One region of the Saccharicrinis carchari genome, then DNA from elsewhere that is predicted to be linked to it. Evidence: riboswitches for the same ligand, from Rfam matches in the RefSeq annotation. Region 1 holds a riboswitch; each other region holds the start of a gene.

What was found. A riboswitch is a leader RNA that binds a small molecule or an ion and turns the genes downstream of it on or off. The one in region 1 is predicted to bind cobalamin.
Region 2: it holds a riboswitch for cobalamin, as region 1 does, so the genes downstream of both, FN809_RS18165 (cysteine-rich CWC family protein) here and FN809_RS13580 (ABC transporter substrate-binding protein) in region 1, are expected to answer to the same signal.
Region 3: it holds a riboswitch for cobalamin, as region 1 does, so the genes downstream of both, FN809_RS01150 (TonB-dependent receptor plug domain-containing protein) here and FN809_RS13580 (ABC transporter substrate-binding protein) in region 1, are expected to answer to the same signal.

What each region holds. Positions count from the first base shown of each region.
Region 1 covers NZ_FXTB01000008.1:17,612-21,875, forward strand. The annotation lists gene FN809_RS13570 (universal stress protein) at 1-410, shown strand, start outside; gene FN809_RS13575 (glycine betaine ABC transporter substrate-binding protein) at 435-1,322, shown strand; cobalamin riboswitch at 1,371-1,573, shown strand; gene FN809_RS13580 (ABC transporter substrate-binding protein) at 1,598-2,743, shown strand; gene FN809_RS13585 (iron ABC transporter permease) at 2,793-3,797, shown strand; gene FN809_RS13590 (ABC transporter ATP-binding protein) at 3,809-4,264, shown strand, end outside.
Region 2 covers NZ_FXTB01000001.1:263,129-267,392, reverse strand. The annotation lists gene FN809_RS00910 (DUF5074 domain-containing protein) at 1-1,994, opposite strand, end outside; gene FN809_RS18165 (cysteine-rich CWC family protein) at 2,025-2,237, opposite strand; cobalamin riboswitch at 2,623-2,838, opposite strand; gene FN809_RS00900 (AMP-binding protein) at 2,968-4,264, opposite strand, start outside.
Region 3 covers NZ_FXTB01000001.1:333,492-337,755, reverse strand. The annotation lists gene FN809_RS01150 (TonB-dependent receptor plug domain-containing protein) at 1-1,903, opposite strand, end outside; cobalamin riboswitch at 2,011-2,226, opposite strand; gene ligA (NAD-dependent DNA ligase LigA) at 2,510-4,264, shown strand, end outside.

The DNA of each region.
Region 1 (4,264 bases):
TGGCAGCCCAGACTGGTGCTAATGTTTCTTCATTCCACGCTTATAAAATCCCCATCAGTCATTTCCCACAATACTCTGCCGAGGATGAAAAACGCCTGAAAGAAAAAATGACCAAACATGGCATCAAGGAATATGGGAGATTTATGAAGAAGCTAAAACTCAGCACAGACGATATTCCATGTACCTATGTCTATGATAGAAAATATAACGAAGCACATTTGTTGTATCACCACGGCCTGGTCAATAACATTGACTTGATTTTAATCGGGTCGAAAATAAAATCCGAATTAGCCAACATTATTCTTGATCGCACATCCGAAGATCTTGCCGATTCCGAAAAAAACATCAATGTACTCATCGTAAAAGACAGGAAACAGACACTGGGTTTTATGGAAGCATTATTTAAGTAAAAGCGAATAATAAAACTACATGATATGAAGCAAATTAGGAATTACATATTGTTAATGTGCATAAGCGTTGGAGCATTGGGTGCTTGTGACTTTACAAACACTAAAGAGGATGAGGGAAATGCAGTCAAGATGGTTTATACCGAATGGTCAGAATCGGTTGCAATAACCCATTTAGCCAAAGTTTTGCTTCAGGAAAAGCTTGAATACGATGTGACCATAAAACTTGCCAATGTGCATGATGTGTACGAAGACCTGGCCAATGGCCAAGCACATGTGTTTGCCGATGGGTGGCTCCCTGAAACGCATCGCACATATATTGAAAAATACCCATCGGGAGCTTTCGATCAAATTGGCATTATTTATCCCGGTGCCCGTACAGGACTAATCGTACCCGCTTATAGTAAGTATCAGTCAATCGGGGATTTAGCAACAGCATCAAGCTCCGAAATAATAGGAATTGAAGCGGAGGCCGGGGTGATGATGCACGCCAAATCAAGCATTGAAACCTATGGTCTTAAGAATACTAAACTACTTGAAATGGCCGAAGGTAAAATGCTTGTTAAATTTACGGATGCTTATAGTCGACGCAACGAAATTGTAATAACCGGTTGGGAACCACATTGGTTATTCGCACGTTTCGATGTTAGGTTTCTGGATGATCCAAACAATGTTTTTGGAGAAAAAGAAAATATAGTGGCGATGGGTACCAAGGCCTTTGCGGAACTCAGACCCCGGGCATACCGATTTTTTGAACGAATGCAACTATCTGAACAACAATTCAATAGCTTAATGTACTTTGTAAAGCAGTACGAAGATCCCGAAATCGGGGTTCGCGAGTGGATTAAAAAAAACGAGTATGTGGTTAACCAATGGATTAAAGGATTAAAGCCCGAACGTGAAAAAATAATGTAGATAAAGAACAAAAACCCACACCCTCCATTAATATCAAATAATTAATGTAATTTTGCGCAAATTGTTGGTGTTGCATATTGCAACGTAAAAGGGAATCCTGTAATCGGCAAAAACGAGAATCAGGAACTGTACCCGCAGCCGTATTCTACCCCATAAAAAGGGTGAGCAAAAAAATCACTGTCAGTTGAAGAACCGATGGGAAGATGCTCGGGAAAGAAAGTCGGAAAACCTGCCACAAGGATAATTATTCATTTAACTTTCGGGAGAATAAAGTAATGGGATTAACAAACAAAAGTATACTGGCATTTGCCCTACTCGTGATGTTGGCTTTAACGGCCTGCCAACCTAATCAGAACAATTCAAAAACAACGCAAGTTTACGACAAACCATCTTCGTTGTACACACCGGCTTATGCCAATCGATTCAGGATAAAGTATTACTCCGATCACAAACGCATAGAAGTTATCCACCCCTGGGACTCGGCTGCCCCCCCACTGGTTACCTTACTTTCAGGTGATGCCACATTCCTCAAAAACAATCCATCGGCCATAAAAATACCTGTAAAAAGATGGGTATCGGTCGCCTCCACACAAATCAGCTACGCGCATCAATTAAACGTGTTGGACCAATTGGTAGGCATGGCCGAGCCACAATATGTTTCTAACAAAAAGGTTCAAGCGGGCTTGGCCACAGGTAAAGTCAGAGACGTAGGCACCGCCTTTGCCCCCGACATAGAAATTCTGTTGGCCCTCAATCCTGATATGATGATGATATCTCCCTTTAAAGAGGATTTCTACGCTCCCCTGCGCAGTGCAGGCATTAAAATGACCACCAATAGCAGCTATCTCGAAAACACGCCTTTGGGCAGGATGGAATGGCTGGTTTTTGTAGCCGCCTTCTTTAACAAGGAAGGTGAAGCCATTGCCACGGTAAATGAGGTTGCCAATCGATACAATAAGGTAAAACAATTGGCGGCTCATGCCAACAACAAACCATGTGTAATGAGTGGTCAAATATATCAAGGTGTGTGGTACACACCCGCCGCACAAAGTTTCAATGCCAACTTTTTAAAAGATGCCGGCGTGCGCTATATTTTTAACGACAGACCCGGAACCGGATCTTTGAGCTACGATTTTGAAACAGTATATCAGGCAGCCGCCCATTGCGAGTACTGGATGATGATGGTAAACCGGGCCGAGGCATATAGTTATTCGGCCTTAAACGATGAAGACCCCCGATATGCCGATTTTGATGCCTTTAAAAATCGCAAAGTTGTATATTCCAATACACACCACTCCATGCTGTTTGAGAAAGGATTGCTGGAACCTGATGTTGTACTGTCGGATTTGGTACAACTTTTTCATCCTGAAATTAAAACAGGCTCCGCTCCTGTTTACTATCAAAAATTAAGCAAAGAGTAAAATAATTATGCAGGGAGAATTAGCGAAAGGCAGAAAAAACTATGCTTACATGGCTTTACTTGCATTGTTGGTATCGTTGTTTGTGCTCAATATTTCGTTGGGATCGGTTAACATACCGTTTACGGTAGTGCTAAAATGGATGGTGAGTAGGCAAATTGATAACGAGATATATCAGAACATACTCCTCAAATCCCGTCTTCCTCAATCTATCACAGCTGTACTGGCCGGTGCAGGTCTGGCAGCCGGCGGTTTGCAAATGCAAACCTTATTTCGGAATCCACTGGCGGGCCCCTCCATACTGGGCATCAGTTCGGGTGCCGGATTGGGCGTGGCCATTGTGGTGCTGCTGTTGGGTGCCTTACAGGGCATATCCCTGTCTGGCCTCGGTTGGTACGGATCGCTCACCATTACCGCAGCTGCTTTTATTGGGGCGTTTTGGGTTCTACTGGTGATTCTTTTTTTGGCACAAAAACTTAAAAATAATGCGATGCTCCTAATCGTGGGTATTATGGTAGGCTACGCATCCAGTGCCATTGTTGGTCTGTTACAGTTTATCAGCTCAAAGGAAGATGTGCAGTCCTTTGTCCTTTGGGGCTTAGGATCGTTCAATAACCTTTCGTGGGATAAACATGCTATTTTTATCCCCTTGGTGTTAACCGGTTTGCTCGGTTCCTTTTTTTTAATAAAACCCTTGAACATACTTTTGCTCGGCGAAAATTACGCGGCCAACTTAGGCTTAAATATCAAACGATCCAGGTTCAGCATATTGTTGGTAACGGGCTTACTTACAGCTAGTATTACGGCATTTTGCGGACCTATCGCCTTCCTGGGGCTTGCCGTTCCGCATCTTTCAAAAGGAATATTTAAAACTGCCGATCATTCTGTATTAATACCGGCCGTTATATTGTTTGGAGGAGCGCTGGCCTTGCTTTGCCATTTAATTGCACGTCTGCCTGGTTTTGATGGCACCCTGCCTATCAATGCGGTAACTTCGTTAATTGGCGCGCCTATAGTAATATACGTAATATTAAAAAGGCGCAGTTTAACGCAATAACAAACGGAAAGATGCAGCAGACAAAAAAATTATTTTTAAGAACCGACCAACTCACCATAGGGTACGACAAGCAGGCCCTGCCGCTGCACGAAAACATAAATGTAAGCGTTAAGCCCGGGCAGTTTACTTGTTTGTTGGGGCCAAACGGTGCCGGCAAGTCCACCCTCATAAAAACGCTTTGCGGATTTATTAAACCAATGAGCGGTCAAGTATGGTACGGCAACGAAAAAATTGAGCGCATCCCGGAAGCACAACGGGCCAAAAAGATAAGCGTGGTACTCACCGACAGATTAGATGTGCAAAACCTCAGCGTATTTGAATTGGTTGCATTGGGTCGCACACCGTATACCGGTTTTTTTGGAAAGTTATTGCCCCGCGACATCCAATTGGTTTACCATGCCATTGAAGAGGTAGGATTGAAAGGATACACTCAAAAATCTATCGACAAAATGAGCGATGGTGAACGC
Region 2 (4,264 bases), on a different contig from region 1:
ATTTCAGTACTGCCCGACCATCCTGCTGGTTTTGCCCAATAAAGGGCATTTTCTGTGGCACTTGCGCAGAAGCTATTGGCGCTCCATGCAAAACCAAATGAAGATGGAATTTCGATACCCTCGGGCATGGTTATTACCTCCTCTTGCAACGTGTATGGGTTCACTTTAATTAACTGCGTGCCTGCTGCAATATATACCTGGCCATCGAAGGCCTGCACCACAGCACCATATGTGGTTCCGGTAATGGTTTTTTCAATCCGGTCAGTGGCTGCATCAATAATGTAAACTTCGGATTTTTTAACGGCAAACACATAAGCTCCGGCACGAACCATAATACCAACTTCGCCCCCTGTTCCTTCAACGATAGCACCAACTTTAGATTGTGCAATATCAAATAGGTAGATACCGTTTGAGGTACTGATATAACCTTTTTCAGGGCTTACACCCACAAAAGCCCTTCCGTCGGCAGAATTTCCCTGGTTAAATTCTGCTACAGTGGTTTGCTCCTGCATGTTAGCTGCATCTGCGGCAACAAGTCGGTTTCCTTGCTTAGAGATAAAGTAAAATTGATTACCATATATGCATCCAAACTGTGTGGTAGTACCTAAAGTTTTTCCCTCATTTTGTTGGCGATAAGCACGATAAACAAATTGATCATCCGAGGCCAGGTAGCTCACTGTACCTTCACTATGTCCAAACCAATCTTCGTTTACGATAAATACACCATTGGAATAATCTATATCACGAAGCTCAATAATAAAAGTTAGCTCGCTTGCATCACCGGAAGAGCTGGCCGTAACAGTAACTTGTGCAATACCTGTTTTACCACTAACATAATCGATATTCAGCTGAGGATTTTCACCGGAATCATCAATAGTTGTGGCCAACAAAATTTCATTGGCTTCCGAAGCTACAGCATAGCTAATTATTTCGCCCTCCTTAACTGTAAAATAATCTGATAGATTAATTATAGTTTGGGGTGCATTTTTAGGCAATAGAATATCATTTACGGGACGTGCAATAGCGGGGGCTTTGCTTAGCCTGACTTCGGCCAATGGGTCGCCCAGGTTACACGCATATACCTTACCATCGGCTGTAATATCACCCGTTGCTTTGAGCATACCAAACCAAGCGAAAGAAGAACCACCGTAGGTGCCTATTTTATTATAGTTTTGGGCTTGTCCTATATTGCCATCCCATACAGCAACATAGCTACCGCTGGTAAAATCATTGGAGTTAAATATCAGATGGCCGGCAGCATCCACGTCACAATCGTACGGGCCATTGCCGGCAATAAGGGTTAGCTCAGTACCATCGGTCAGGGTAAGATAACTATTGTCTGCCGCATCTATAATAGCCTTTATATCAGCACCCTCCCATTTATACATTGAGGTCTCACCCGTGGGGCTATACACCGCATTGAAAACACTTCCTTCAGAATCGATGGCCAATCCTGTTGAATTGCCACCTACCTCAATCAGTTTTTTATGATCGTTATTCCCTGATAAATCCAATAGCGAGATACAGTTTACATCGTTTACACCATCCCATCCTTCGGTATTTAAGCCCGATACATAATAATTACCATTATAACATTCCATATCAAAGTTACCGGGAAAAGTGGCTTCATGGGTCCAGGTACCCGTGCCTATATCCACACTGTATATCCTGTCGTCGGTTAATCCGCCGGTGGTATAACCAAGCCAAACTTTTGTTCCATCCGTATCAGCAGTAACAAAGCTCACCCAGCCGGAGTATTCAGGAACCTTTCCGAAATTATGCGTCTGTTCCATGGTGGTGAGGTCGTAACAATACAGGCCGTCGCTATCAATAGCATACAAGTTGTTGCCAAGTATATCATGACAGGCAAAAGCCTTGTCCACAACAATATCTTTGCCCACATAGTTAGCCGCTGTGTTAAACCAGCTGCTTTGTGCAAAAGTTCCGATGCTCAAACTTAAAAAAGTGAGCAGAAAAAAGTAAATTTGTTTCATAATGCAATTGTTAATTTTTAAATGATTGTATTATTGATTATTGGGAACGGCAGACAGTTTTGGCGAACACTGCCGTTCCTTTTCTATTTGTTGTAAACAGGCCAGGCACAAACAATCGGTATAATTATCACGGATAAATTGATAAGCTTGGCTTGATAATTTTATTGATTTACACTGACACTTTTGAATGTTGCTGCCCTTACACTCAAAACTACCCTTACATCGTGGACATTTCTTTTTCATACGGTATGCGGGTTTAAGGGTACTAGCAGGGTTTTAAATTGAGTGCAGATTATAGTATTGATAAAAAAAACCTTAAAGCACAACAAAAGAACAGCAATTATAAGCGGGAAATATTTTATTGAAAAATAGCGTACCCCAAACGTCGCCAGGGTACCAGGCATATATACTGGGGAATACGGTATGGTGCGGCTATATGCGGCCAGCAATACCAAAAGGGATAAAATCCCGTGGCATTGATTGATCTTTGAAAGATTGATTTTTGATTTTCCCATCACAACTGCTTTAATTAAACAATTAATTTGTTTGATTTTGCAGCTTACGATGGCTTAAAAAGGAAGTAGCATTAAACATCGTGCTGATAAGCTACCCGTTCACCGCAGGCTGCAAAATCAAATGTTCAATGGCAGGTCTTCTGACTTATCTCCACTTTAAAAAACCTTCTCGTCCCGATTTATCCGGACAATGGTTAAAAACTTTTAAAGCCGTTTTGAGAATTACAGCAGCGGGAACTGTTGCCGATTTGCGCGGCATTCCCTTTTAATTTCGGTTCCATTAGGCAATTGCCCGATGGAAATTGAAAACCAATGAAAGCGCGAATATAGGGTTTTAAATTAATTTAATTGCAAAAAACAAACAACTAAATTAGAGTGCAATTGGAAATGAAAGCAAAGCTAACAGATTTTAAACACCTGTCAGGCGTTTCAATCCGCCTAACTATATCAGCTAACAACTACCTGTGCGATACGCTTATTTCCCTGGCGGATATTTCACGCATTTCCACCTTGCGCACCTTACCGGTAACCGTAGTTGGAAATTCAGCTACAAATTTCCAGTGCTTGGGTATTTTAAAGGTGGCTATTTGGCCTTGACAATATTTCTTCAGCTCCTCCTGCTTTACCTGCATTCCATTTTTTAAAATAACCCAGGCCATCACTTCTTCGCCATATTTAAAGTCCGGTACACCAATTACCTGAATATCCTTGACCGCCGGATGATTGAGTAAAAACTCCTCAATTTCGAAGGGCGATATATTTTCACCCCCTCTGATAATAAGGTCTTTAATTCTACCTACTATTTTAACGTAACCATGCTCGTCCATCTGAGCCAGGTCGCCGGTATGCATCCATCCTCCCTCGTCTATCACAGAGGCGGTAGCTTCCGGGTTATTCCAATATTTTAGCATAACGGAGTATCCTCTGGTACATAGTTCACCTTTGGATCCGCGTGGCACTATTTTTCCGGTATCGGGGTCTATTATTTTTATTTCGATATGCGGATGAACCCTACCTACGGTTGTACATCTGCGATAATCATCATCATCTACAAAAGTTTGGGTGCTTACGGGCGATGTTTCGGTCATACCGTAGCAAATACCCACTTGTTTCATGTTCATCTTTTCTCGTACGTCTTTCATGGTTGATTCAGGGCAGGAAGCACCGGCCATGATACCCGTACGCAAACTGCTAAAGTCGAACTCAGGGAAACGTGGATGATTAAGTTGTGCAATAAACATAAGAGGAACACCATACAGTGAGGTGCACTTTTGATCTTGCACCGTTTGCATCACCACCTCCGCATCAAATGCCTCGCCCGTGAGTACCATACAGGCACCATGTGTTATACAAGCCATATTGGCCAGCACCATACCAAAGCAATGATACAATGGCACCGGAATACACACCTTGTCGTTTTCGTTATACCCTAACCGTCTACCTATAAAGTAACCGTTGTTCAGAATATTATGGTGCGTTAACGTAGCTCCTTTAGGAAAACCCGTAGTTCCGGAAGTGTATTGAATATTAATGGGATCGTCGAACTGCAAATCATGTTCTATCTCCTCCAATTCCTGTGTAGATATTTTTTTACCCGCCTCAAGCATGGTTTGCCAGTGCTTATCAATAACCAATATATCCCTGAGGCGGATGCATGCCGCTCGTACCTCGTTGAGTATCGCCATATAATCCGTTTTACGGAAACCCTTGCTCATAATCAAAAGTTTTACCTCCGATTGCTTTAAAGCATACTTT
Region 3 (4,264 bases), on a different contig from region 1:
CATATATTATTTGATACGACTTATTTAATATATTTTCGATTCTTACTTTGGTATCCAAATTCAAAAAATCCAATTGCCATACACGACCCACGTTAGCATCTACAATGCCAAAAGAAGACATGCTTGCATTCTCCCATGTGATAGCTGATGATTGAAAAGCATAGGATATACCTATGTTCCAATTATTACGCATATAATTGCTCGATGCTTTTATGAGATGCCGGGGTTTATAGGCAATTGTTTTTTTATATTCAGCACTGTTTTTATCATTGTTGTACGAGTGATTATAACCATACGACAGACGATTATCAAATTGGTAAGCTGATGGTGCAAAAGTGTGCTTGAGTTCTAACTCTGCCCCCTTGGATAGGGTACGACCTATGTTGATGGGCTGCCAAAACAATTCGCCCGCCTTTGGTCGCCAGGCTATCGATTGAATATTATTGATTACATAAAAGGCTAAGTCGGCCGTCACACTGCTGTGCAAAGCCGTTTGCCCTTGAAAAGAAAGGCCTAGTTCGTAGCTCTCGCCTTTTTCGGCATCTATATTTATATTGCCCCCAGGCTCCCAATACCGTTCGTTAAAAGTGGGTCTTCTATAGTGATTCCCTAATTTTACGCGAGCTGTAAACCAATGATCTAAATTGTAAAGCGAGCTAAACGAAAAGGTCAGCGGCGCATCTTTTAGCGTATTCCACTCTTTGCCTATAGAGCCCGAGTGCACAAAATTACCTGTTTTGTATCTGGTGGCCACCGACAACCGATACTCTTGTTCGTCTTTGTTGTAATAATTTGTCCTACCATTGAGGTACATGTATTTCACCGACATGTCGGCACTCAATTTAGCCCCCAGGTAGTATCGCGCGTTAAAGTCGCTCAACCACCTCTTAGAAGATATTTCAGAAAATATTTTATAGCCCCCGTTATTGTCTGACTCTTTATCTGTAAAGCGCATAAAATCATAAAGGTAAGCAGCCTTTAGCTCCAACCTAAACGAACCTAAAAGCGTTTTCCACGATAAATAACTACGAAGCAAGGAATCTTTTTGATCTTGAAAACTTACCGGGGGCCCTATACCCATTTTCCCGGGAATTTGTTTTTCGTTCACCTGATACCAAACACCAGCACCAAAGTAATTTCGATTTAGTTTTATATGAATATCCTGAATGGTGCCCATAACACGACTCTCATTATGGTTGAGCTGTTCCTGAGGTTGTCCAAAATCATGGATATCGATGTATTTGAAATTGTTTTTACTTTTTTGTACAAACAATTGTCCACTATACGAAACACTATGGTTAGAAGCTTTTACAAGCAGCTGTTCTTTAAAGGACGAGAGCGCTTTGATTAAGCGCTTGTTTTTACCAGATAAAAACTGATCGCTATAATTGGCGTATCCGCCCACTTCGGAAGCAATACCAATTGACAAGTTTTTTTCCCAGCCAGGGGTGTTGGAAATATTTATCGCTCCTCCCATCGTGCCACTTCCATAAACCGCTCCACTAGCTCCATACACAAGATCTATTTTATCGAAGCCCCCCACATTTATCAACGAAAGATCCGTTACCCCGGTGGTTAAAGAATTAATGGGTATACCGTTCCAATTTACGGTAGTATGGGTTGAGGCTGCCCCTCGAATGCTTGCCGTGGCCACATTACCTGCCCCCCCATTTGATGAAACCTTTATCAGAGAGGTTTTTGTGAGTAAGGCACCCAGGTCCTGAGCCTGATAACGATTGATGGTCAGAGAATCCAAACGCACCGTTTTATCAGCTTCGGCATAATAGCTGATACGCGACTTTACAATGCTCACCTCATCTATTCTTATCGTATCCAGATCTATTCGCTGACCCGACACCTGATAAAATAAAAAAGACAAAAACAACGAAATTACACGTAACATAACTTTATTCATCCTGCAAAAAATACTTCAAAAAGTATTGCTCTTGAATAACGGAAATCAACCAGGGAAGTGAAAATCTTGCCATGTATTTATACCGAATACCTTGAACAATGAATAACGAATTGGCAGGTCTTCTGACTTATCCCGACCTTTTGTCGCCTTCCCATTTTTAATAGTGGCCTGATTGACAAAAAGCATACTATCCGAATTGTTCGGATCGGAACTTACAGCAGCGGAAACTGTTGCCGATTTTAACGGCATTCCCTCTTTGGTCGCATAAGCTTTGAATAAAACTTCTTTGAACCAATTCGGCTACAAAAGTATGCTTTTTATTCGGCTAAAAAAACAGTGGCGATTATAAAAATGGAAAATCCCGCCTTTTAAATCCGAGCAAACCTTGATTGCATTTTAATTATTTGCGTTGTATATTTGTAGGGCGGATGCGATGCGTCGCAAGCGCTCCACAAAAGCCGTTATTAGAAGTAATAACGGCTTTTGTCCATTTTAACAACAAAATACAATACGATCCACTTAAAATAAAAAACACCCTTTAGCGTAGACGCAATTGTATTTTGCACAAACCCAAATTTGTAATTATCCTATATAATGAATAACGATATAAAAAACAGGATTACCTCACTCACTCAGGAACTTAACCAACACAACCACAGCTATTACGTATTAAACAAGCCCACCATTTCGGATTATGCTTACGATGCGCTGATGCACGAGCTAATGAAGCTGGAAAAAGAGCATCCTGAATTTAAAGATCCGGATAGTCCCACGCAAAGAGTGGGCAGCGACTTATCCAACGATTTTGAACAGATTACGCACCAGTATCCCATGCTATCGCTGGGTAACACCTATAGCGAAGGAGAGATTGCAGATTTTTATCAGCGGGTGAGCCGGGCCATAGGCGACAACATTGAATACGTGTGCGAACTGAAATACGACGGCACATCCATCAGCCTGACCTACGAAAATGGCAGGCTCAAACATGCCGTTACCCGCGGCGACGGAGAAAAAGGGGATGATGTTACCGCTAACGTTAAAACAATAAAAAGCATACCCCTACACCTAAAAGGCGATTACCCTGCCAATTTTGAAATACGAGGAGAAATATTTATGCCCCTCGCCGAATTTATCAAAACCAACCAATTAAGAGTGGCCGAAGGGGAAGCGCCTTTTGCCAATGCCCGTAACGCTGCTGCCGGATCGCTTAAAATGAAAAAAAGTGCCGAAATGGCCAAACGCAGGTTAGATTGCTTTTTATATTACCTACTGGGTCCGGATCTGCCCGGCAACCTGCATTCCCAAAATTTAGAACAGGCCCGTAGTTGGGGTTTTAAAATTCCCGAACATTATAAAATATGTACCTCGTTGCCCGAAATATACACGTTTATAAATCATTGGGACAAAGAGCGTCATAAACTCCCCTTCGAGATAGATGGTATTGTGATTAAGGTGAACAACATCCATCTGCAAAACGAACTGGGTTACACCGCTAAAACACCCCGCTGGGCTATATCGTACAAATTTAAAGCAGAAGAGGCCCGTACCCAGCTCCTCTCGGTCGATTATCAAGTGGGCAGGTCGGGCAGGATTACCCCGGTTGCCAACCTGGAACCCGTTCAGCTGGCCGGAACAACCGTTAAAAGAGCTTCGTTGCATAATGCCGATATTATTGCCCAACTGGATTTGCACGAAAATGATTGGGTTTATGTGGAAAAAGGGGGTGAGATAATCCCAAAAATAACCCGTGTAGAAGTAAGTGCGCGCCATCCTATGTCGGCTCCCGTACAATTTATCAGTCATTGCCCGCAATGCAACACGCCCCTGATACGTCCTGAGGGTGAGGCAGCGCACCTGTGCCCCAACGACAAGGCCTGTCCTCCGCAGCTAAAGGGTAAAATAGAGCATTTTGTGAGCCGTAAAGCACTCGATATCGACTCTTTTGGAGAGCAGGTAGTAGATTTGCTATTTGAAAAAGGACTGGTAAAGGATGTGAGCGACATTTATGATTTAAGCTATGATAAACTCATTGGCATTAACCGTGTATCGGACGACGAAGAAAACAAAAGACTATTCAGCTTTAAGGAAAAATCAACCCAAAATCTGTTGGATGGCATTGCCCAATCGAAAAATGCACCTTATGCCAACGTATTGTTTGGCTTAGGTATAAAACACGTGGGTGCCACTGTTGCCAAAACCCTTACCAAAGAATTTAATACGATTGACAAACTTTCGCAAGCCAAGCTGGAGCAACTGACCACCTTAGACGATATAGGCCCCAAAGTAGCCCAAAGTGTAATTGACTATTTTGCCGATACCGATCACCGCGCACTCGTGGAACGCTTAAAA